One region of the Enterobacter cloacae complex sp. HYC033_NIDB genome, then DNA from elsewhere that is predicted to be linked to it. Evidence: predicted binding sites of a transcription regulator. Region 1 holds the regulator's gene; the other holds the start of a gene.
What was found. Region 1 encodes Fur, which represses iron uptake genes when iron is present. Its sites were predicted from a motif close to ATAATAATGAGAACNACTATCAA; they were not measured.
Positions count from the first base shown of each region.

Region 1 (11,478 bases):
GTTGGCATGATTTGAAAGCGCAAACTGGGAAAAAGTTTGCTCGGTCATCACACTCTCTGCCGTCGGCAGAGCGATACCGTATTTTTTGTCACCGATTTTGGTCAGCTTGCGCGCCGCATCCAGCAATTGGGCCCAGTTTTTGGGCTCACTAATCCCTGCCTTAGCCAGTACGGATTTTCGATACCAGATCCCCTGTAACCAGGCGCTAATGGGTACGCCAGTGTATGCATTTCCGTCTTCGGTGCGGACAATACGCAACACGCCGTCATAGAAAGACGCTTCCCCTTGTTTCTCTATCAGGGCTTTTACCGCCTTGTGATCGATTAGCGACTCTTTGTCCATTACCCGGGCGTAGTCATGGCTAACTTCGATCACTTCCGGCAACGCGCCTGAACGGGCAAGCGTAATCATTTTGGTATTAAAGGCGTCCTCTTCCACCGGCACCTGCTTCACGGTAATAGTAGGGTTTTCTTTCTGAAAGCGGTCGATCAGGCCGCGTATAACGGCCTGGCGCTCTTGCTCTACGGAGGAGTGCATAAATTCAATTGTAACCTGCTGCGGTTTATCCTCTTTACATCCTGAGAGTAATGCCGCAACGACCAGGGCCAGGGCCCGTAGCCTGTTTGTTGTTTTCATTTTTTCATCCCTTGTTGTGATACCGTTTCATTGGCGCAGATATGGATAGCGTCGGTTGACAGCGCACCGGCGCATATCAATAACCCGATCCCACCATCGGCAAACGCTTCACGTTCGGTATCTTCCACGGAAAGGGTTTTTCCATCGACAGTGGCGGTAAGGGTGTTTCCCATAACAGCGATATCGAAAACGAGGGGCCGCTCATAAACGTCAGACAGGACGGTTTCTGCCAGAATACGGGTCACCGCGTCGCGGACGCGTATTATCTGTACCTTTCCGTCGCGCATTACGCGCGCTGCGTAGTAACGTCTCATCCCCTGTACCCGGAAGGCCAGACCACCGTAGTCACCCAAATGCAGCGTGATGTCACTTTGCACCCGATAGTTATTCCACTGGCGAGTGCCGTGAATGATTAAACCCTCATCGTATTCTTTTGAGATCCGAAAGCTGGTTGGATAATGGCGGGAAAAGAGATCCACTCCGTTGACCCATGAGCGCCACCAGAAGTCGTTCTCTCCGGCGGGTTTGCGCAGGGTCAGTTTCGGTACGCCATCCCAGCACATGCTGTCGATAAGGAGTCGACCACGGGCAGTACGGGCGTCGGTACTCAGCGTCACGCCAATTTCACCTATTGGTTGGCCTTTACAGTCAGGGATATCCAGCGAGAGCGTTATTTCTTCGCCTGGGGCAACGTGGTGCGTGTCACCGTAGCAAGGGATCAGACAATTGTTATCGTCATAGACCCGATAGCACAGCCGCACGTTAAGCGACGAGATATTGTCCGATGGGGCAATAAGCGTAGCGTGCAAGCGTTGTCCAGGGTATATCAGTGGCGTGGCCATGAGATCGTAACTGCGCATTTCCACGATTTCCGGCGGGGTAAAAGTTTGCGTGGTCACACTGGCCTGAAGACCCTGCGCGAGGTGATGATAATGAATGCTCAGCATCTGCTGCCCCTGCCAGGCTTCGTTTTTCACCTCAACCGGAGCGGTATTCTCTTCCTTCAGCCAGCGAAAACCCTGTACGCTTCCCGGAAGGGAGAAATGGTATTGAGCCCCCCCTTTCTTCGGTTCAGGGCGCGGAAGCCCGGCAATCTGATGGCCTAAATCCACCAGATAATCCGTAATGCGTACTGCGTTGTTGATGGAAAAACCGCCGTCCGCGGAAGAGATTAGCATTCTGTCCGCCAACGGGCCGCGCCAGTCCGGGCCGGCGTCAATACCCTGTAACCCGAGCATAATTCCAGACAGGCAGCCAACGTTGCCCGCATTGCAGTCGGTATCCCATCCGGAGGTATTAACGATGCACTGGGACTGCTGGAAATCGTCCGGCGCGTAGAGCATCGCCATAATCATCAACGCGTGGTTGGGGATCACATGGCAGTTGCTGGGATATTTATGGTAGCCGTAGTGGTCTTCAATTTTCTGGCGCGTCGTCTGCCAGTCGTTATCCTCTTGGCGCCAGCGGCAGACATCGGCGACCAGTATGGCAATTTGCGAATCTGGGGGGATAACGGATAAGCCTGTGGCAATCAGTTTTTCGATGTCCTGGCAGATAAAAGCCTGTGACTCCATTGCCGCCCAAAGCATGGCGGCATAAACGGATTCCCCATCGTGACTCACGCTGGCGGCTGTTTTTGCCAGAGACGCCGCCAGTTGCGGTTGGCCGGGAGCCACGAGCGCCCAGCTATCAATGAAAATTTGCGCGCCGATTTGCTCTGCGATGGTTTTGCCATTGGTGGCGATAGCGCCACTCAGCGGGGCAGGGATACCCTTTTTAAGATTCAGCCACGCCGTATGTTCTGTTGAATTACCATTCCCCCCCCACCAGAGGATAGTGCGCTTATCAATGATGTAATTCAGCCAACAGTGCCCCATCTGTTCGGCTGTCAGGTCTGGCGGTAACGCGTAATCCTCAAGCGCGCGAATAAATGTGAATGTTCCGGCTACGTCGTCATCGGTAATCACCAGAGGGCGATTGAATTTTTCATTAACGTAATACCGTATTGGCCCGAGTTCCCGCATGATTTTTTGCCAGGTCCAGCCTTCAAAAGGGCGACCCAGATACACGCCGATCAATTTCCCTAATACCCCAGCGTAAACGCGCTGGTAATAATCTGAAGGTAATTCCATTTTTTCATCCTTTTCTCTGTAATTAATCGCCAGTCAGGCGGATTCCCTTTTTACCAGGCGGTAGGGCATTTCGGTTGTGCTTCCCGGTGAATCCTGTTCCCCGGACAGGTGATTCATCAGGATTTCACCGGCTTTTTGTCCGATTAGTTCCGGAAAGTGGGCGATAGTGGTCAGGGAAGGGGTGACCAGTCCGGCCGAGGGGATATCATCAAAACCGACCACGGCAAGCTGCCCGGGAATGGTTATTCCCGTCTCTCTTGCCGCCCGCATCACGCCGATAGCCATTACATCGTTGGCGGCAAAGATAGCGTCCGGGCGAGGAACATTGCGGAAAAGTGATAGTGCGGACTGATAGCTGGTAGGTTCTGAGAAATCTGCTTGCATAAGAATTTGTGGCGTAAGGCCAGCCTGCACCATCGCCTGCTGATAGCCTTTCACACGGGCACCAGCCGGGCCGCCAGCGCCTGCGATCATACAGATGTGTTTGTGCCCCTGAGCCAGCAGATATTCGACAGCGCGGCGGGCGGCAGCGGTGTTGTCGATAAAAATATTGTGTAACGGCAAATTCCCGGCGGTTTTATACTCCGCTTCAATCCGGACGATGGGAAAACCGGCCATGAGATAGGGTTCAAAATCATTAACGCCGGCATGAAAAAAAGTGCCAATTACGGCATCGACGCGCCCCTGAGCCGACCAGTTCAGAAAATGCAGTTCCCTTTCCCGCACAGCATCGGTACTGGCAACGATGACATCATAACGATGGGCATCCATCACCGATTGCACCCCGCGTATCAGCGAGGCATAAAACGGGTTGGCAATGTCCGGAATAATACAGGCCACGGACAGTGTTTTATTGGTTTTCAATGCCTGGGCGAAGCGGTTTGGTACATAGCCCAGTTGTTTCGCCGCGTTTTCCACTCTGGCAACTGTCTCCTGGGGATAGGCGTGTTTTCCCATGCCTAACACTACTGAGACCACCGCCTGAGAAACTCCCGCCAGTGCAGCGACATCGCGTTGCGTCATTCTTTTTGCCATATGTGCGCCAACTTATACGTATAACCTGACCACATAATCAATGAGGTCTTTTGGCGGCGTCAAGACGAGAAACAGTAAAAACAGACGGTTAATTTAGAAAAAGCGAGCAATCTCACATCCTTTAACGGGTATTGTCAGAGTAAGGGAGAACCCGCTTTGCGCAGCGAATTAATAACAATTCAAAATTTATTATTTTCATAAATGATTTCAATTAAAAAATAAACATCTCAAATGTTTAAACGATGAAACCGATTGCATGTTTATGGAAATAAAAGGTTTTCTGTCAAACGCCCGCATTTTTGGAGTTATGAATGAAATGTAACAGAAAACGATGAAATATGTGCGGTTGCTCATATTCTTACATTCCCGTTACAGAAAGAGATTGATAATTCGCGTCGCGAAAAATAGTCTAACCATTGTAGTCAACGAGGTTTTTCTCAACGCTACTTTTTTATTTTTTCGCTGTTTGCCTTTGGTAACAGCAATTTATACGTCAAAGAGGATAAACATATGCGTACGTTCAGTGGCAAACGTTGTGCGCTGGCGCTGGCTATCGCCGGTGTGACAGCAATGTCGGGCCTGGTGGTTGCGCCAGAGGCAAAAGCAGCAGGTTTCATTGAAGATTCCACCCTCACGGGCGGTATTTATTACTGGCAGCGTGAGCGTGACCGTAAAGACGTCACTGAAGATAGATACAAAACCAACCTTTCTCACTCGACCTGGAACGCCAACCTGGATTTCCAGTCGGGATATGCCGCCGATATGTTCGGGATCGATATTGCCGCGTTCACCGCAATTGAAATGGCCGAAAATGGCGACAGCGGCCATCCGAACGAAATTGCGTTCTCCTCCAGCAATAAAGCCTACGACGAAGACTGGTCCGGCGATAAAAGCGGAATCAGCCTGTATAAAGCGGCTGCAAAATTCAAATATGGTCCGGTCTGGGCGCGTGGAGGTTATATCCAGCCAACCGGTCAGACGCTGTTAGCACCGCACTGGAGCTTTATGCCAGGTACCTATCAGGGTGCGGAAGCCGGTGCTAATTTTGACTACGGCGATGCGGGGGCGTTGAGCTTCTCCTATATGTGGACCAACGAGTACAAAGCGCCGTGGCACATTGAGATGGACAAGTTCTATCAGAATGATAAAAAAACCAAAGTTGATTATCTCCACTCGCTGGGGGCGAAGTACGACTTCAAAAACGATCTGGTGCTGGAAGCTGCTTTTGGTCAGGCTGAAGGCTATATCGATCAGTACTTTGCTAAAGCCAGCTACAAATTTGATATCGCGGGTAGCCCGCTGAGCACCAGCTATCAGTTCTACGGTACGCGCGACAAAGTCAGTGATGGCAGCGTAAATGATATCTATGACGGCACCGCGTGGTTACAGGCGTTGACCTTCGGCTACAAGGTAGGTCAGGTTGATTTACGTCTGGAGGGAACATGGGTCAAGGCAGAAGGGCAGCAGGGCTACTTCCTGCAACGTATGACGCCAACCTACGCCTCTTCCAATGGTCGTCTGGATATCTGGTGGGATAACCGCTCTGACTTCAACGCCGACGGCGAAAAGGCGGTCTTCTTCGGCGCAATGTATGACCTGAAGAACTGGAACCTGCCTGGCTGGGCGGTGGGTGCGTCCTACGCGTACGCCTGGGACGCGAAGCCAGCAGATATGGCTACGCCAGACGCCTACTACGATCCGAACTACCGTCTGAAAGAGTCTTCATACAGCCTGGATGCGATTTACACCCTTCAGGAGGGCCGTGCGAAAGGCACGATGTTCAAACTGCACTTCACCCAGTATGACAACCACTCCGATATCCCGAGCTACGCGGGCGGTTACGGCAACATCTTCCAGGATGAACGTGACGTGAAATTCATGGTCATTGCGCCATTCACAATCTTCTGATGAACACGCAGGCGGGCGAAATCCCGCCTGCATGGAGACTGCATATGATGAAAAAAATGGTAATCGTTGCGCTGCTGGCATCGGGGCTGGTGGCGTGTGCGCAGGATCAGGCGCAGAAAGAAGACTTCCGTCTGAAGGAGGCGTATAGCGCCTGCATCAATACAGCACAAGGATCGCCAGAGAAGATTGAAGCCTGCCAGAGCGTGCTGAATGTGCTGAAAAAAGAGAAAGCGCATGAGCAGTTTGCGACGCAGGAAAATGTTCGCGTGATGGATTACCAGGCCTGTATCCAGGCGCGGAAAAGCGGTAACGATCAGGAAGTGGCGAAGCGTTGCGATAAGATCTGGGACGAGATTCGCAATAACAATAAATAAGTTGCTTTATGCCCGGTGGCGCTGCGCTTACCGGGCCTACAACGGTGTCACAGCCCGTAGGCCCGGTAAGCGCAGCGCCACCGGACTTTTTTCAGGCAAAAAAAAGCCAACCTTACGGCTGGCTCAGAGTATGAACACGATATTATTTCGCGTCGTGCGCGTGGTCGTCTTCGCGGCAATCGCCTTCAGCGCAGTGACCGTACAGGTACAGGCTGTGGTTGGTCAGGCGGATGCCATGACGGGCGGCGATTTCACGCTGGCGTGATTCAATGGAATCATCGCTAAATTCAATGACCTTGCCACAGTCGAGGCAGATCAGGTGATCGTGGTGATGCTGCTGAGTCAGCTCGAACACGGATTTACCGCCTTCGAAATTATGACGAGTAACAATGCCCGCGTCATCAAACTGGTTCAGCACACGATAGACGGTTGCCAGCCCAATCTCTTCACCCATATCGATAAGACGCTTATAAAGGTCTTCCGCACTGACATGGTGATTGTCTGGCCCCTGAAGCACTTCAAGGATTTTTAACCGAGGAAGCGTTACTTTCAGGCCAGCTTTCTTTAATGCGGTATTGTTGTCAGTCATGCGGAATCTGTCCTGTTGCTAAACGATTCACTTCAAAAGAAGAAGTGACAGAAAATGCACTTGGGATAATGCGTCTCATTATAGAACTGCCATGGCTAAATGAAAACTGCAAGTCTCAAGCAAAGTATGCTTATAAAAACGTGGTATCACCAACAAACTTGTTCGATGGCACCCACTTTTTACCAGGGGGATATTGTACAGGTCTGGGCGAAAAAGTTAAAAGTTTGTAGCAATTAATTTAATCGGTTTTACCTGGAAAACGGGCGCAACCGGAGTTGCGCCGCAGGGATATCAGGCGTTAAGGATATCGTCCAGGTTCAGCTCTTCACGAACCTGCTTAACCCATTTTTCTACACGCTCAGCGGTCAGCTCTGGCTGACGGTCTTCATCAATGGCCAGGCCAACGAAGTGATCGTCATCTGCCAGACCTTTGGACGCTTCGAAATGGTAACCCGCCGTTGGCCAGTGACCGACGATCGCCGCACCGCGTGGCTCAATGATGTCGCGAATAGTGCCCAGCGCATCACAGAAATATTCAGCATAGTCTTCCTGATCGCCACAGCCAAACAGGGCAACCAGCTTGCCGTTGAAGTCTACTTCTTCCAGCGTCGGGAAGAAATCGTCCCAGTCACACTGTGCTTCACCGTAGTACCAGGTCGGGATGCCCAGCAGCAGGATGTCATAGCCCTCGAGATCTTCTTTGCTGCTCTTGGCGATGTCATGCACATCAGCAACGTCTTTACCGAGCTGTTTTTGAATGTTTTTTGCGATATTTTCAGTATTGCCGGTATCACTGCCAAAGAAAATGCCGATGATTGCCATGAGTAAAATAACCTCTTGAAACTTAATGGTATGGTGGCGCAAATTGTCCACGGATAAGGGCAATAATAGCAGAACAGGCAACCCTGCGGAAACAGCTATCACGCAGGACTGCACTCTGTGCTACATGAAAAAGGTAATATTGGGGATTTTCTGACTCACGCCTTGCCGCGTAACGTCTCAAGCTGGGCGATCAGCATCTCTTCGATCAGTTCGCTGCGGCTGATGTTGCGCGCGTCAGCTAATTCGTTAAGCGCATCGACGGCATCGGCATTCAGCTTCAGTTCGACACGCTTAAGCCCACGATTTTTATCGCGTTTAAGCTGGTTGCGTTTATTGATACGCAGCTGTTCATCGCGCGAAAGCGGATTCGTTTTCGGTCGTCCCGGTCGACGCTCATTCGCGAACAGATCTAGTGTCGTACGGTCCGTTTGTTCTTTGGCCATGATTCTGAGACTTCGGGGGAAACACGCCGCCCTGCTAATGCCCGGGCGATAAGCGCGCCATCATACATCACCCAAATCCACACGCCAACGACTGGAAGCCCGTCGTCTTCCGGTCGCTGGCTTTTTAATCAATTCGCTGTATCAGTAAGATAGCGGCGAATGGCGCGCAGGACGGCATCCGGTTTTTCCGCGTGTACCCAGTGCCCGGCACCGGCAATGACGTGAGCGCGAGCTTGCGGGAATTGCGCCAGCAGCGTGTCACGGTACGCGTCAGTGACGTAAGGGGAGTTGCCGCCGCGAATAAAAAGGGTAGGGTGCGGCCAGGCGGGGACGGTTTCCCAGCCCACAATATGCGAATACTGATCCCACAATACCGGGACGTTAAAGCGCCATTGTCCGTCAACAAACGATTTCAGCAGGAACTGAACTACGCCTTCCTCATCAAGATGCTCACGCATAACGGCAGCCGCCTGCTGGCGGGTTGCGACACCCGCTTCGGTGACCGCATTGATGGCGGCAAAAATCTCATCGTGACGGCGAACGTCGTAATTGACGGGCGCAACGTCGATGACCACCAGCCCGGAAATTCGCTCAGGGGCCAGCGCAGTGAGCGCCATCACCGCTTTGCCGCCCATTGAATGCCCGATAAGCGTCGCTTTCTGGATATTATTCGCATCGAGGGTGTCCCGCAGATCCTGCGCCATGGCTGCGTAGGTCATCTCCTCCGAGCGCCCAGAAAGACCGTGATTGCGCATATCAACCTGGAGGATCGCGTGATCGGTCACTAAATCGCGCGCCAGCACACCCAGATTATCCAGGCTACCAAACAGGCCGTGAACCAGTACGATGGGAGAATTATTGTTCGGCGATTGTGCAGTTTGCGCTCGGGTATTCAATTTCATGGCAAAGTTCTTTTTTTAGGTTTGTCAGGTTAGGGTATCATGTTGACCATTCTGCCGCCCGGGGGCAAGGATCCAGTTTAATCTGACTTTTGCCGCCAACCTGGTTTGACGCTATCCGCTGTTGGGATTTGACCTTATAATCTCAACGACTTGTATTCAGATAAGATATCGCACTGGATTAAGATGAAAACAATCGAAGTTGATGACGAACTCTATCAGTATATTGCCAGCCAGACGCGGCATATTGGGGAGAGCGCGTCCGACATTTTACGGCGCATGCTCAAAATTTCCGCCGCCTCACAGCCCACTCCTGTCACTAAAGATGTCGTGTCTCAGCCGAGCGTTGTTGCACAAGTAAAACCTGCCGTCATGCCGGCAAAAGACAAAGTGCGAGCGATGCGCGAGCTGCTGCTGTCCGATGAATATGCCGAGCAGAAAAAGGCGGTTAACCGCTTTATGCTGGTGCTGTCTACACTTTACTCACTGGATAACAACGCATTTGCAGAAGCGACAGAGTCGCTGCACGGTCGCACGCGCGTTTACTTCGCAGGCGACGAGCAGACCCTGCTGCAAAATGGCAACCAAACCAAACCCAAACACGTTCCCGGTACACCATACTGGGTGATCACCAACACCAATACGGGCCGTAAGTGCAGCATGATCGAACATATCATGCAGTCCATGCAGTTCCCGGCGGAATTGATCGAAAAGGTTTGCGGTACAATTTAACCCTTGCATCAGAAGGACCAGGCAATGGCAAATCACAGCCGTGCAGGACAACCTGCACAACAACGCGATTTGATTAACGTCGCTCAACTGACCGCGCAGTACTACGTGCTGAAGCCGGTGGTGGGCAACGCAGAACACGCAGTGAAGTTTGGTACATCTGGCCACCGCGGTAGTGCGGCGCGCCACAGCTTTAACGAACCGCACATTCTGGCCATTGCTCAGGCCATCGCGGAAGAGCGCGCCAAAAATGGCGTCACCGGTCCGTGCTATGTAGGGAAAGATACCCACGCCCTGTCTGAACCTGCTTTTATCTCCGTGCTGGAAGTGCTGGCGGCGAACGGCGTAGACGTGATTATTCAGGAGAACAACGGTTTTACGCCAACGCCAGCGGTTTCTAACGCTATTCTGGTACACAACAAAAAAGGTGGCGCGCAGGCTGACGGCATTGTGATCACCCCGTCCCACAACCCACCGGAAGATGGCGGCATCAAGTACAACCCACCTAACGGTGGCCCGGCGGATACCAACGTCACGAAAGTGGTGGAAGATCGTGCCAACGCGTTACTGGCTAACGGTCTGAACGGTGTGAAACGCATCTCGCTGGATGAAGCCATGGCCTCCGGCCACGTGAAAGAGCAGGATCTGGTGCAGCCGTTCGTGGAAGGGCTGGCGGATATCGTCGATATGGCCGCTATCCAGAAAGCCGGTCTGAAGCTGGGCGTGGATCCACTGGGCGGCTCCGGTATTGAATACTGGAAACGCATTGCCGAGCACTACAAGCTGGATCTGACCATCGTGAACGATCACGTCGATCAGACCTTCCGCTTTATGCACCTGGACAAAGACGGCGCGATCCGTATGGACTGCTCCTCCGAATGCGCAATGGCTGGCCTGCTGGCGCTGCGCGACAAGTTCGATCTGGCGTTTGCCAACGACCCGGACTACGACCGCCACGGTATCGTCACCCCGGCAGGGCTGATGAACCCGAACCACTACCTGGCTGTTGCAATCAATTATCTCTTCCAGCACCGTCCGCAGTGGGGCAAAGAGGTCGCGGTGGGTAAAACGCTGGTCTCTTCCGCTATGATTGACCGTGTGGTCGACGCGCTGGGTCGCAAGCTGGTGGAAGTGCCGGTGGGCTTTAAGTGGTTTGTTGATGGTCTGCACGACGGCAGCTTCGGCTTTGGCGGTGAAGAGAGCGCGGGGGCATCCTTCCTGCGCTTCGACGGCACCCCATGGTCAACCGATAAAGACGGCATCATCATGTGCCTGCTGGCGGCGGAAATCACCGCGGTCACCGGTAAGAACCCGCAGGAACATTACAACGAGCTGGCGGAACGTTTTGGTGCGCCAAGCTATAACCGTATTCAGGCTAGCGCCACGTCTGCGCAAAAAGCAGCTCTGTCAAAACTCTCTCCGGAGATGGTCAGTGCCAGTACCCTGGCAGGTGACCCGATCACCGCGCGTCTGACGGCGGCGCCGGGTAACGGCGCATCCATCGGCGGCCTGAAAGTGATGACCGAAAACGGCTGGTTCGCCGCGCGTCCATCCGGTACGGAAGATGCGTACAAAATCTATTGCGAAAGTTTCCTCGGCGCTGAGCACCGTCAGCAGATTGAGAAAGAAGCGGTAGAGATTGTCAGCGAAGTGCTGAAAAACGCGTAAGTCGTGATCTGGTGCGGGCTGATGCCCTCACCCCGGCCCTCTCCCACTGGGAGAGGGAGAAAACATAAAAAACGGCAACCTCAGGGTTGCCGTTTTGCATTGACCTCGTAGGCCCGGTAAGCGCCAGCGCCACCGGGCTTCTTTTTTAACTATGTTTATTCTTCAGTTCAAACCGTGGTGAGACCAGACCGTACAGCGTCCAGCCCATGAATGTCACCATCGCCCCATACAGCATCGCCTCCT
Region 1 covers NZ_CP115123.1:2,179,688-2,191,165, forward strand. Annotated here, with positions in the region: gene O1721_RS10445 (ABC transporter substrate-binding protein) at 1-636, opposite strand, end outside; gene O1721_RS10450 (ADP-ribosylglycohydrolase family protein) at 633-2,768, opposite strand; gene O1721_RS10455 (LacI family DNA-binding transcriptional regulator) at 2,802-3,803, opposite strand; gene chiP (chitoporin ChiP) at 4,314-5,711, shown strand; gene chiQ (ChiQ/YbfN family lipoprotein) at 5,759-6,085, shown strand; gene fur (ferric iron uptake transcriptional regulator) at 6,228-6,674, opposite strand; gene fldA (flavodoxin FldA) at 6,966-7,496, opposite strand; gene ybfE (LexA regulated protein) at 7,652-7,939, opposite strand; gene ybfF (esterase) at 8,068-8,841, opposite strand; gene seqA (replication initiation negative regulator SeqA) at 9,025-9,570, shown strand; gene pgm (phosphoglucomutase (alpha-D-glucose-1,6-bisphosphate-dependent)) at 9,595-11,235, shown strand; gene potE (putrescine-ornithine antiporter) at 11,381-11,478, opposite strand, start outside.

Region 2 (11,478 bases), 1.5 Mb from region 1:
ATTTCGCTAACATTAACAGGGGGCTGGTCGTGTCTTGCCCTCTGCATCAGATCTCGCATCTGTTGACGCTGATGTTCGGTTAAACTTATGCCGTCAAACATATGGCTTTGGCTGCTGTGCTGCGTTGCGCCCTCTGCTGAGGAACCGTTATCGCTGATGATAGCTACAGCAGCCTGGCTAAACGCACTGAAGGCCAGCGTTGAGGCCATGACGGCAGCGGTAACTTTGCGCATCACTTGCTCCCAAAATCTTTCGTGTCGCGATTCAACGAGAGACAGTCTACGATTCAGGCTGCAAACATGCGTCAGGGGGTGTAAAACAACGTAAAGTCATGGATTAGATAGCCTTGATGTCGTAATTTCTGCCTCGGAGGTATTTAAACAATGAATAAAATCCTGTTAGTTGATGATGACCGAGAGCTCACATCTCTTTTAAAGGAGTTGCTCGACATGGAAGGTTTCAACGTCCTGGTTGCCCATGATGGGGAACAGGCGCTGAGTCTCCTTGACGACAGCATCGATTTACTTTTGCTCGACGTCATGATGCCGAAGAAAAACGGTATTGATACGTTGAAAGAGCTTCGCCAGACACACCAGACCCCCGTCATTATGCTGACCGCACGCGGCAGCGAGCTTGACCGCGTACTCGGCCTTGAGCTGGGTGCGGATGACTATTTACCTAAGCCGTTCAACGACCGTGAACTGGTGGCCCGTATTCGCGCGATCCTGCGCCGCTCTCACTGGAGCGAGCAGCAGCAGAATACCGACAACAGCTCGCCTACGCTGGAAGTAGACTCCCTGAGCCTGAACCCGGGCCGCCAGGAAGCGAGCTTCGACGGTGAAACGCTGGAGCTAACCGGCACCGAGTTCACCCTGCTGTATCTGCTGGCGCAGCATCTCGGCCAGGTGGTGTCGCGTGAACACTTAAGCCAGGAAGTGCTGGGCAAACGCCTCACCCCGTTTGACCGCGCCATCGACATGCATATCTCGAACCTGCGCCGTAAGCTGCCGGAGCGTAAAGACGGTCATCCCTGGTTCAAAACCCTGCGTGGTCGTGGTTATCTGATGGTTTCCGCTTCATGATAGGCAGCTTAACCGCCCGCATCTTCGCCATCTTCTGGCTGACGCTGGCACTGGTTTTAATGCTCGTTTTGATGTTGCCAAAACTCGACTCACGCCAGATGACGGAGCTACTCGACAGCGAGCAACGTCAGGGCGTGATGATCGAGCAGCACGTGGAAGCGGAGCTGGCAAACGATCCGCCGAACGATTTAATGTGGTGGCGCAGGCTGTTTCGCGCTATCGACAAGTGGGCGCCCCCCGGACAACGTCTTTTACTGGTCACCAGTGAAGGCCGCGTGATTGGGGCCGATCGCAATGAAATGCAGATTATCCGCAACTTTATTGGCCAGGCGGATAATGCCGATCACCCACAGAAAAAGAAATATGGTCGGGTAGAGATGGTCGGTCCTTTCTCGGTGCGGGATGGGGAAGACAATTACCAGCTCTATCTGATTCGCCCTGCGAGCAGTTCCCAGTCCGACTTTATCAACCTGCTGTTTGACCGTCCGCTTTTGCTGTTGATTGTCACGATGCTGGTCAGTTCCCCGCTGCTGTTATGGCTGGCGTGGAGCCTGGCGAAACCGGCGCGTAAGCTGAAAAATGCGGCGGACGAAGTGGCGCAGGGCAACCTGAGGCAGCATCCGGAGCTGGAATCCGGGCCGCAGGAGTTCCTGGCCGCCGGAACCAGTTTTAACCAGATGGTCTCTGCTCTTGACCGCATGATGACCGCGCAGCAACGCCTGCTGTCGGATATCTCCCACGAGCTGCGGACGCCGCTCACGCGCTTACAGCTGGGTACCGCCCTGCTGCGCCGCCGCAGCGGCGAGAGCAAAGAGCTGGAGCGTATTGAGACGGAAGCGCATCGCCTGGACAGCATGATCAACGATCTGCTGGTGATGTCGCGCAATCAGCAGAAAAACGCGCTGGTGAGCGAAACGGTGAAAGCCAATCACCTCTGGCATGAGGTGCTGGACAACGCGGCGTTCGAAGCGGAGCAGATGGGCAAATCGTTCACCGTCAACTTCCCGCCGGGCCCGTGGCCGCTCTACGATAACCCCAACACGCTGGAAAGCGCGCTGGAGAATATCGTGCGTAACGCCCTGCGCTATTCGCACACGAAGATTGAAGTGGCGTTTTCGGTGGATAAAGACGGGATTACCGTCATTGTCGATGACGATGGTCCTGGCGTCAGCCCGGAAGATCGCGAGCAGATTTTCCGTCCGTTCTACCGCACCGACGAGGCGCGCGACCGTGAATCTGGTGGTACGGGGCTAGGTCTGGCGATTGTTGAAACCGCCATGCAACAGCACCGTGGCTGGGTGAAAGCCGATGACAGCCCGCTGGGCGGGCTGAGGTTAACGCTATGGCTGCCGCTGTATAAGCGTTCGTAACCGTATGTGCCGGGTGGCGGCTTCGCCTTACCCGGCCTACTTTCTACGGAACCTCTTTCCCCCACAATCTCCGCGAACTGCTCTCGATCTTGCCGCTTAACCGCCGCTTCTGCATCGTTCTGGTCCAGCTGGTGGATAATCCCGCCGCTGACAGCAGGCGGTGATACTGCTCGTCATCAAACGGCATATGCCAGGCAATTGCGCAGGCCTCGTATACCGACACCTCACTCAAGCGCGAAGCCAGCTCAAGCGGCGCATCCGCCGAAACCTGTCCCGCCTGCACAACGCGATACAGCCAGCCGGTTTTACCCGCGTTTTGCAGCTGGGCCGACATATCCTGAATGCCGAAATGGTAATTAAGCTTAAAGCACGGTGAGCGCGGCTGGGTGACCTGAATCAAAGCATCGCCCCAGCGGTAAATATCGCCGATAAAGACGTTCTTCTCCGTCAGCCCCTCCGTTGAGAGATTTTCGCCAAACGCGGGGGCAACGAAGAGGTCCGCCTGTTCAGGAAATTCGGCTTTCCAGTGCTGATAGTGCTCGCGCGGATAGTGGCACAGCGCGCGATCGGGCCCGCCGTGGATTTTCTTTTCAGCCTGCTGGTCACCCGCAAGCCCGAGATCGGTCAACGTCAGCTCACCGTCGACCTGCACTTTGGCGATGGCGCTCGGGCGGCTGCCTTCGTACTCCCTTACCTTGCCTGTAAACACATTCACCGGGTAATGCATCTCCACTCCTTCAGATACAAAAAAAGCGAGTCATCAGACTCGCTTCTCACAGGCGTCAATGCAACCTTATTTTTTAGCGGCGAAACGCGCTGCTGCTTCGTCCCAGTTCACTACATCCCAGAAGGCTTTGATGTAGTCAGGGCGACGGTTCTGGAACTTCAGGTAGTAAGCGTGTTCCCACACGTCCAGACCCAGAATTGGGAAGCCGGATGCGCCAGAGATAGCTTCACCCATCAGCGGGGAGTCCTGGTTAGCGGTAGAAACGACCGCCAGTTTGTCACCTTTCAGGACCAGCCACGCCCAGCCAGAGCCGAAACGGGTTGCAGCGGCTTTTTCGAATTCCGCTTTGAAGTTGTCAACGGAACCGAAGTCACGCTCGATAGCCGCTTTCAGGTCGCCCTGAAGGGTGGTGCCGGTTTTCAGGCCTTTCCAGAACAGGCTGTGGTTAGCGTGACCGCCCGCGTTGTTGCGCAGCACGGTTTTCTTGTCTGCCGGCAGCTGGTCCAGTTTGGTGATCAGCTCTTCAACAGGCAGATTAGCGAACTCTGGCAGGCTTTCCAGCGCAGCATTCGCGTTGTTCACATAGGTCTGGTGGTGTTTAGTGTGATGGATTTCCATCGTCTGCTTGTCGAAATGCGGTTCCAGTGCGTCGTAGGCATACGGCAGGGATGGCAGTGTATAACTCATAATCCTCTCCATTATTGTCGGGCGGCACAGCTGTTAATGCCGCGTAAGCAGTTGGTTCATTATAGTTAATTAAATGATATTGAAAATGATTATCAATGCCGTAGTTTTTATAAGGTTATTAGATTTTTGATAAATGACAAAATTGTGAGTCTGCTCACGTGCTTAACGTGCTGATTGCCATCCTGAACAAAAGTGCGGCAACCTTCTGAAGGTTCCCAAACCGCCTCATTTTTACACTCATCAAGTCGGCGGGAAGCCTCCGGCTATAAAAACGATGAGGATGTAAAAATGAATCATGCGATTACGATGGGTATTTTCTGGCATTTGATAGGCGCGGCCAGTGCAGCCTGTTTCTATGCCCCGTTTAAAAAGGTGAAAGGCTGGTCATGGGAAACCATGTGGTCCGTTGGCGGCACCGTGTCCTGGCTGATTTTGCCATGGACAATCAGCGCCATGCTGCTGCCCGATTTCTGGGGCTACTTCTCCTCCTTCAGCGCCTCCACCCTGCTGCCGGTATTCCTGTTCGGCGCGATGTGGGGCATCGGTAATATCAACTACGGCCTCACCATGCGCTACCTAGGCATGTCGATGGGGATTGGCATCGCGATTGGCATTACGCTGATTATTGGCACCCTGATGACGCCAATCCTCAACGGCCACTTCGACGTGCTGATCAACACTCAGGGCGGGCGAATGACGCTGCTGGGCGTGCTGGTGGCGGTGATCGGCGTGGGCATCGTCACCCGCGCAGGCCAGCTGAAAGAACGCAAGATGGGCATCAAAGCCGAAGAGTTCAACCTGAAGAAAGGGCTGCTGCTGGCGGTGATGTGCGGCGTCTTCTCGGCGGGCATGTCGTTCGCCATGAACGCCGCCAAACCGATGCACGACGCCGCTGCGGCGCTGGGCGTCGATCCGCTGTACGTTGCCCTGCCAAGCTACGTGGTGATCATGGGCGGCGGCGCGCTGGTAAACCTCGGCTTCTGCTTCATTCGTCTGGCAAAAGTGAAGAACCTGTCGGTAAAAGCCGACTTCTCGCTGGCAAAACCGCTGATCGTCACCAACGTCCTGCTCTCCGCCCTCGGCGGTCTGATGTGGTATCTGCAATTCTTCTTCTACGCCTGGGGTCACGCCAGTATTCCGGCGCAGTATGACTACATGAGCTGGATGCTGCACATGAGCTTCTACGTGCTGTGCGGCGGGCTGGTTGGGCTGGTGCTGAAAGAGTGGAACAATGCCGGGCGTCGTCCGGTTGGCGTGCTGAGCCTGGGCTGTGTGGTGATTATCATTGCGGCCAATATCGTCGGCCTCGGCATGGCGAACTGATTACGCTGCCTTTCGACTGCGATGACGCCACTGAACCGGCGTCATCCCCACCTCACGGTTAAACACCACCGAAAAGTAGTTACTGTCCTCAAAGCCGCAGCGCATCGCCACTTCACTCACCATCAGCTCCGTATGCTGTAACAGGTACTGGGCGTGGCAGATGCGCAGCTGGCGCAGATAGTGGTTGACCGTCATCCCCGTCTGGGTGCGGAACTGCTGGCGCAGTGCGCGCTCGCTGCACTGCTCCTGCTCGCAGAATTTTTCCAGCACGAAACTCTTGTTCAGACTGCCCGCAAGCCGGGTGATGAGCTTATCCAGCAGCGCTTCCTGCGTGGTAGCAGAGGGATTATCCGTAGCGTAACGATGCCGCTTCAGGGTCATCACCAGCTGGGCAAAAAGCAGCTCCGACATCTGGTTTGCCACCGGATCGCTCTTCTGGCTCTCCTGCTCCAGCTGGGAAATCGTCTGGCGCACCTGAGCCATGCCGTTGCTGCTTAAGCGCCAGTGCGGTTCGCCTCTGGCATCATGAAAACCGGGGATATTGCCCGCCCAGTCGACATTCAGTTTAAGTCTGTCGGGGCAGTAGATGACGTTCTGCAACACCAGATCGTCAACCGAGGCGTAGGAGTGTTTGTCTTCAGCGCGGATGTAGAACAGGTCTCCGCGCGTGATGCGGTAGGGGCGGTCGTTGAGGACGTGCAGGCCGTTGCCTCGCCATACCAGCACCAGCTCGCAAAACTCGTGGGTGTGCTCGGCAAAGACGTTTTGCGGGTAGCGGTCGGCCACCGCGACGGCCTGACTCGCGGAGGCAAAAAAATCATCTTTGCGAAGAATGAGCTGAGCAGCCACACCACAACCTCTACGGCGAATAACCGGACATTATTAGCCTTTTTGCAGCAAAAAAACGGTGACTGCCCTCGCGTTACTGAAGCAACGCGTCTTTCCCCTGACGAATATCACGCGGCGACCAGTTAAACTCCCGGCGAAAAAGCGTCGAAAAGTGGTTACTGTCGCCGAATCCGCAGCGATAGGCGATATCGGTGACGCTTTCGTCGGTATGACGTAAAAGGTGCCGCGCTTTGATCAGGCGCAGACGGTTGAGGTAGCGCTGCGGCGTCAGCCCGGTATGCTGCTTGAGCTGACGATGCAGCGTGCGCAGCGAGAGCGAAAAGTCATCCGCCAGCGTTTCCCAGCAGACATCTTCGGCAAAATGATCTTCCAGCCAGGCCATCAGCTGGTTCAGGCGCGCGTCGTTATTTTCCAGCCCTTCCACCAGGCTGCTGCGCCGCAGCAGCACCAGCAGCTGCATAAACAGCAGCTCGCGGGTAGCAATGGCGTGCGTCTCCTGTCCATCCTCGCTCTGCTCCATCTGGCTCACCAGCTGACGCACCTGCTGCAACGTGGACTGATTCACCCGCCAGTGCGAGGGGTAGTGACCGTCCTTCTCCTGCGGCAACAGCTGATTCAGCCCGGAGAGAAACTGGAACGCATCCGGAGAACGATAGAGCACATTGGTCAGGCACAGGTTGTCGGTATGTTCATACAGGTGCCTGTCGTGATCGCGCACGAAGCACACCGTACCGCCGCTGATGGTATACGGCTGACCGTTAAACACGTGGATGCCCGTTCCGTGCTCAACAATCACAATTTCATGAAAATCATGATGATGCTCCGGGAACGCAGCCTGAGGCAGCCGTGGCTCAATCGCGACCGGCGAAGCCCCCGAAGGAAAAAAATCGACGCTGTGCAGTACGGTCATAACGGCCCCCACCAATGAGAAAAGTTCTCAAAATAGTAATTAAGGCCTTCCACGCTCACCTTAAATTTTTGACAGCAAACCGCGCAAAAGCTGTCGGTTTTTCAAGAAACAGGCGGAAAGATCAGGAAATGCGGTCAGCGTCACACTGCCTGCAAACCCCGCCATTACTGGAAACTGTGAACTCCCTCACGTTCATCTTTGCTTTCTTGCCAGCGCGAGATTTGGGCTGTCAGTGGCGAGAAGGTGGCTATTTCTTCCCTTTCTTACACTCCTCGCTAATGACTTAAGAAAGGACCCGACCATGACTTTTCGCCATTGTGTGGCTGTCGATTTAGGCGCATCCAGCGGCCGTGTAATGCTCGCCACCTGGGACTGCGACCTGCACACCCTTACGCTTCGCGAAATGCACCGTTTCGCCAATTGTCTGCAAAAACAGGACGGTTTTGTTACCTGGGATATCGACGCCCTGGAAGCAGAGATCCGCACCGGACTTCACAACGTCTGCGAAGACGGTATTCGCATCGACAGTATCGGCATTGATACCTGGGGTGTGGATTACGTACTGCTGGACAGTCACGGCGAACGCGTCGGCCTGCCGGTCTCCTATCGTGACAGCCGCACCGATGGGCTGATGGCGCACGCCATCGCCCAGCTTGGCAAGGAGAACATCTATGGTCGCAGCGGCATTCAGTTTCTGCCGTTTAACACGCTGTATCAGCTGCGCGCGCTGGTTGAGCAACAGCCAGAGCTGGTCGAAAAGGTGGCGCATGCGCTGCTGATCCCGGACTACTTAAGCTACCGTCTGACCGGCAACATGAACTGGGAATACACCAACGCCACCACCACGCAGCTGGTTAACATCAACACCGATAACTGGGATGAACATCTGCTGGCCTGGACGGGCGCCTCGCCGTCCTGGTTCGGCGCGCCAACCCATCCGGGCAATGTGATCGGCCACTGGCTTTGCCCGCAGGGGAATGAAATCCCTGTTGTCGCCGTCGCCAGTCACGACACCGCGAGCGCGGTCATTGCCTCGCCGCTCGCCGGCAAAGACGCGGCGTACCTCTCTTCCGGCACCTGGTCGCTGATGGGCTTTGAGAGCAAAACACCCTACACCAGCGATGCCGCACTGGCGGCGAACATCACTAACGAAGGTGGCGCCGAAGGGCGCTACCGGGTGCTGAAGAACATCATGGGCCTGTGGCTGCTCCAGCGGGTGCTGAAAGAGCAGAACATCACCGACCTGCCCGCGCTTATCGCGGAAACCGAAACGCTGAAGGCCTGCACCTTCCTGATTAACCCGAACGACGACCGCTTTATCAACCCGGCGCACATGAGCGCTGAAATCCAGGCCGCCTGTTTTGAAGCGGGGCAGCCGGTACCTTCCCGCCCCGCCGAGCTGGCGCGCTGCATTTTTGACAGTCTCGCCCTGCTCTATGCCGACATCCTGAGCGAGCTGGCTGACCTTCGCGGCAAACCGTTCTCGCAGCTGCATATCGTGGGCGGCGGCTGCCAGAACCAGCTGCTGAACCAGCTCTGCGCGGATGCCTGCGGCATTACCGTGGTGGCAGGTCCGATTGAAGCCTCCACGCTCGGCAATATCGGCATTCAGCTGATGACCCTGGACGAACTTTCAAACGTCGACGATTTCCGTTCGGTGGTGACGGCGAATAACAGCCTGACCACCTTCACCCCCCATCCCTGCCATGAAATTGCCCGCTACAGGGCGCAGTTTCAGCAAAAACGACTGACTAAGGAGCTTTGCGCATGACCACTCAACTTGAACAAGCCTGGGACCTGGCTAAACAGCGTTTCGCCGCCGTCGGCGTGGATGTCGAAGAGGCGCTGCGCCAGCTCGACCGTCTGCCCGTCTCCATGCACTGCTGGCAGGGTGATGACGTTGCTGGCTTCGAGAACCCGGGCGGTTCCCTGACGGGGGGTATTCAGGCCACGGGTAACTATCCGGGCAAAGCGCGCAACGCCACCGAACTGCGTGCGGATCTGGAGCTGTCGCTGAGCCTGATCCCCGGGCCAAAGCGCCTGAATCTGCACGCCATTTATCTCGAATCCGACGAGCCGGTGGCGCGTAATGAAATCAAACCGGAGCACTTTACGAACTGGGTGGCGTGGGCGAAAGCCAACAAGCTGGGCCTGGACTTTAACCCCTCCTGCTTCTCGCACCCGCTGAGCGCGGACGGCTTTACCCTTGCGCACGCCAACGACGAAATCCGCCAGTTCTGGATCGACCATGTCAAAGCCAGCCGCCGCGTTTCTGCGTATTTCGGCGAGCAGCTTGGCACACCGTCGGTGATGAACATCTGGATCCCGGACGGTATGAAGGACATCACCGTCGACCGTCTGGCTCCGCGCCAGCGCCTGCTGGCCGCGCTGGATGAGGCCATCAGCGAGAAGCTGGACCCGGCGCACCACATCGACGCCGTGGAGAGCAAGCTGTTCGGCATTGGCGCCGAGAGCTACACCGTCGGCTCGAACGAGTTCTACATGGGGTACGCCACCAGCCGCCAGACCGCGCTGTGCCTGGATGCCGGTCACTTCCACCCAACCGAGGTGATCTCCGACAAAATCTCCGCTGCCATGCTCTACGTGCCGCGCCTGCTGCTGCACGTCAGCCGCCCGGTGCGCTGGGACAGCGACCACGTAGTGCTGCTGGATGACGAAACCCAGGCGATTGCCAGCGAAATCATCCGCCACGATCTGTTCGACCGCGTACACATTGGCCTCGACTTCTTCGACGCCTCCATCAACCGCATCGCGGCGTGGGTTATCGGCACCCGCAACATGAAGAAAGCCCTGCTGCGCGCGCTGCTGGAGCCTGTCGCCGCCCTGAAACAGCTGGAAGAAAACGGCGACTACACCGCGCGCCTGGCGCTGCTGGAAGAGCAGAAATCCCTGCCGTGGCAGGCGGTGTGGGAGATGTACTGCCAGCGTCACGATGCGCCTGCGGGCAGCCAGTGGCTGGACAACGTGCGGGCATATGAGAAAGACGTTCTTGCCGCTCGTCAGTAAAAAACATTGCCCGGCGGCGCGTTGCTTGCCGGGCCTACAGGTAAAAGTAGGCCGGGTAAGCGCAGCGCCACCCGGCATTTTCAAAGGAAACACAGTATGCAGACCATCACCACCTCCTGGTTCGTCCAGGGCATGATCAAAGCCACCTCCGACGCCTGGCTGAAGGGCTGGGACGAGCGCAACGGCGGCAACCTGACGCTACGCCTGGACGACGCGGATATCGAGCCATTTGCCGCCGATTTCCACCAGAAGCCGCGCTATATCGCCCTGAGCCAGCCGATGCCGCTGCTCGCCAACACGCCGTTTATCGTCACCGGTTCCGGGAAGTTCTTCCGCAACGTTCAGCTCGACCCGCAGGCCAACCTCGGCGTAGTGAAAGTGGATAGCGACGGCGCGGGCTACCACATTCTGTGGGGGCTGACGGATGAGGCGGTGCCAACCTCTGAGCTGCCGGCGCACTTCCTCTCCCACTGCGAGCGCATCAAGGCGACCAATGGCAAGGACCGCGTGATCATGCACTGCCACGCCACCAACCTGATCGCCCTGACCTACGTGCTGGAAAATAATTCTGATTTCTTCACCCGCAAACTGTGGGAAGGCAGCACCGAGTGTCTGGTGGTGTTCCCGGACGGCGTCGGCATTCTGCCGTGGATGGTGCCGGGCACCGACGAAATCGGCCAGGCAACCGCGACGGACATGCAGAAACATTCACTGGTGCTGTGGCCGTTCCACGGCGTCTTCGGCAGCGGCCCGACGCTGGATGAAACCTTCGGCCTGATCGACACCGCCGAGAAATCCGCGGAAGTGCTGGTGAAGGTCTATTCCATGGGCGGCATGAAGCAGACCATCACCCGGGAAGAACTGATCGCCCTGGGTAAACGCTTTGGCGTCACCCCCATGCAGTCGGCGTTAGATTTGTACCAATAACAACATCGCGCCCCGCTCACCGAGACGGGGCGAAAACCACCTGCAATCCCTACAACTAACTCAAGTCAGTGGAGTAAAAGCAATGAAAATAAAAGCAAGCTTGATCCTCACCGTTGCCGCTCTGGCGTTGTCCGGTTCCGCTTTAGCAGAAGTGAAAATCGCCCTGGTGGCGAAGTCCTTAGGGAATGGATTCTTCGAGGCAGCGAACGTCGGCGCGCAGGAGGCGGCCAAAGAGTTAGGCGATGTAAAAGTGATTTATACCGGCCCGACCACCACCACGGCGGAAGCGCAGATCGAGGTGCTGAACGGGCTGATCGCCCAGGGCGTGGATGCGATCGCGATTTCCGCGAACGATCCGGACGCCGTCGTGCCGGTGCTGAAAAAAGCGATGCAGCGCGGCATCAAGGTTGTGTCGTGGGATTCCGGCGTGGCGAAAGCCGGGCGTCAGATCCATCTCAACCCGTCCAATAACGCCCTGATTGGCGAAACTAACGTCAAGCTCGCCGCCGATGCCCTGAAAGCGCTGAACGTGGAGAAAGGCGATGTGGCGGTGCTGAGCGCCACGCCAACCTCCAC
Region 2 covers NZ_CP115123.1:655,001-666,478, forward strand. Annotated here, with positions in the region: gene cpxP (cell-envelope stress modulator CpxP) at 1-233, opposite strand, end outside; gene cpxR (envelope stress response regulator transcription factor CpxR) at 384-1,082, shown strand; gene cpxA (envelope stress sensor histidine kinase CpxA) at 1,079-2,452, shown strand; gene yiiM (6-hydroxyaminopurine reductase) at 2,496-3,179, opposite strand; gene sodA (superoxide dismutase [Mn]) at 3,246-3,866, opposite strand; gene rhaT (L-rhamnose/proton symporter RhaT) at 4,155-5,189, shown strand; gene rhaR (HTH-type transcriptional activator RhaR) at 5,190-6,038, opposite strand; gene rhaS (HTH-type transcriptional activator RhaS) at 6,112-6,948, opposite strand; gene rhaB (rhamnulokinase) at 7,250-8,719, shown strand; gene rhaA (L-rhamnose isomerase) at 8,716-9,975, shown strand; gene rhaD (rhamnulose-1-phosphate aldolase) at 10,072-10,902, shown strand; gene rhaS (rhamnose ABC transporter substrate-binding protein) at 10,985-11,478, shown strand, end outside.
Region 2: a site for Fur is predicted at 3,940-3,962, ahead of sodA (superoxide dismutase [Mn]). Genes of this name have one in related genera too.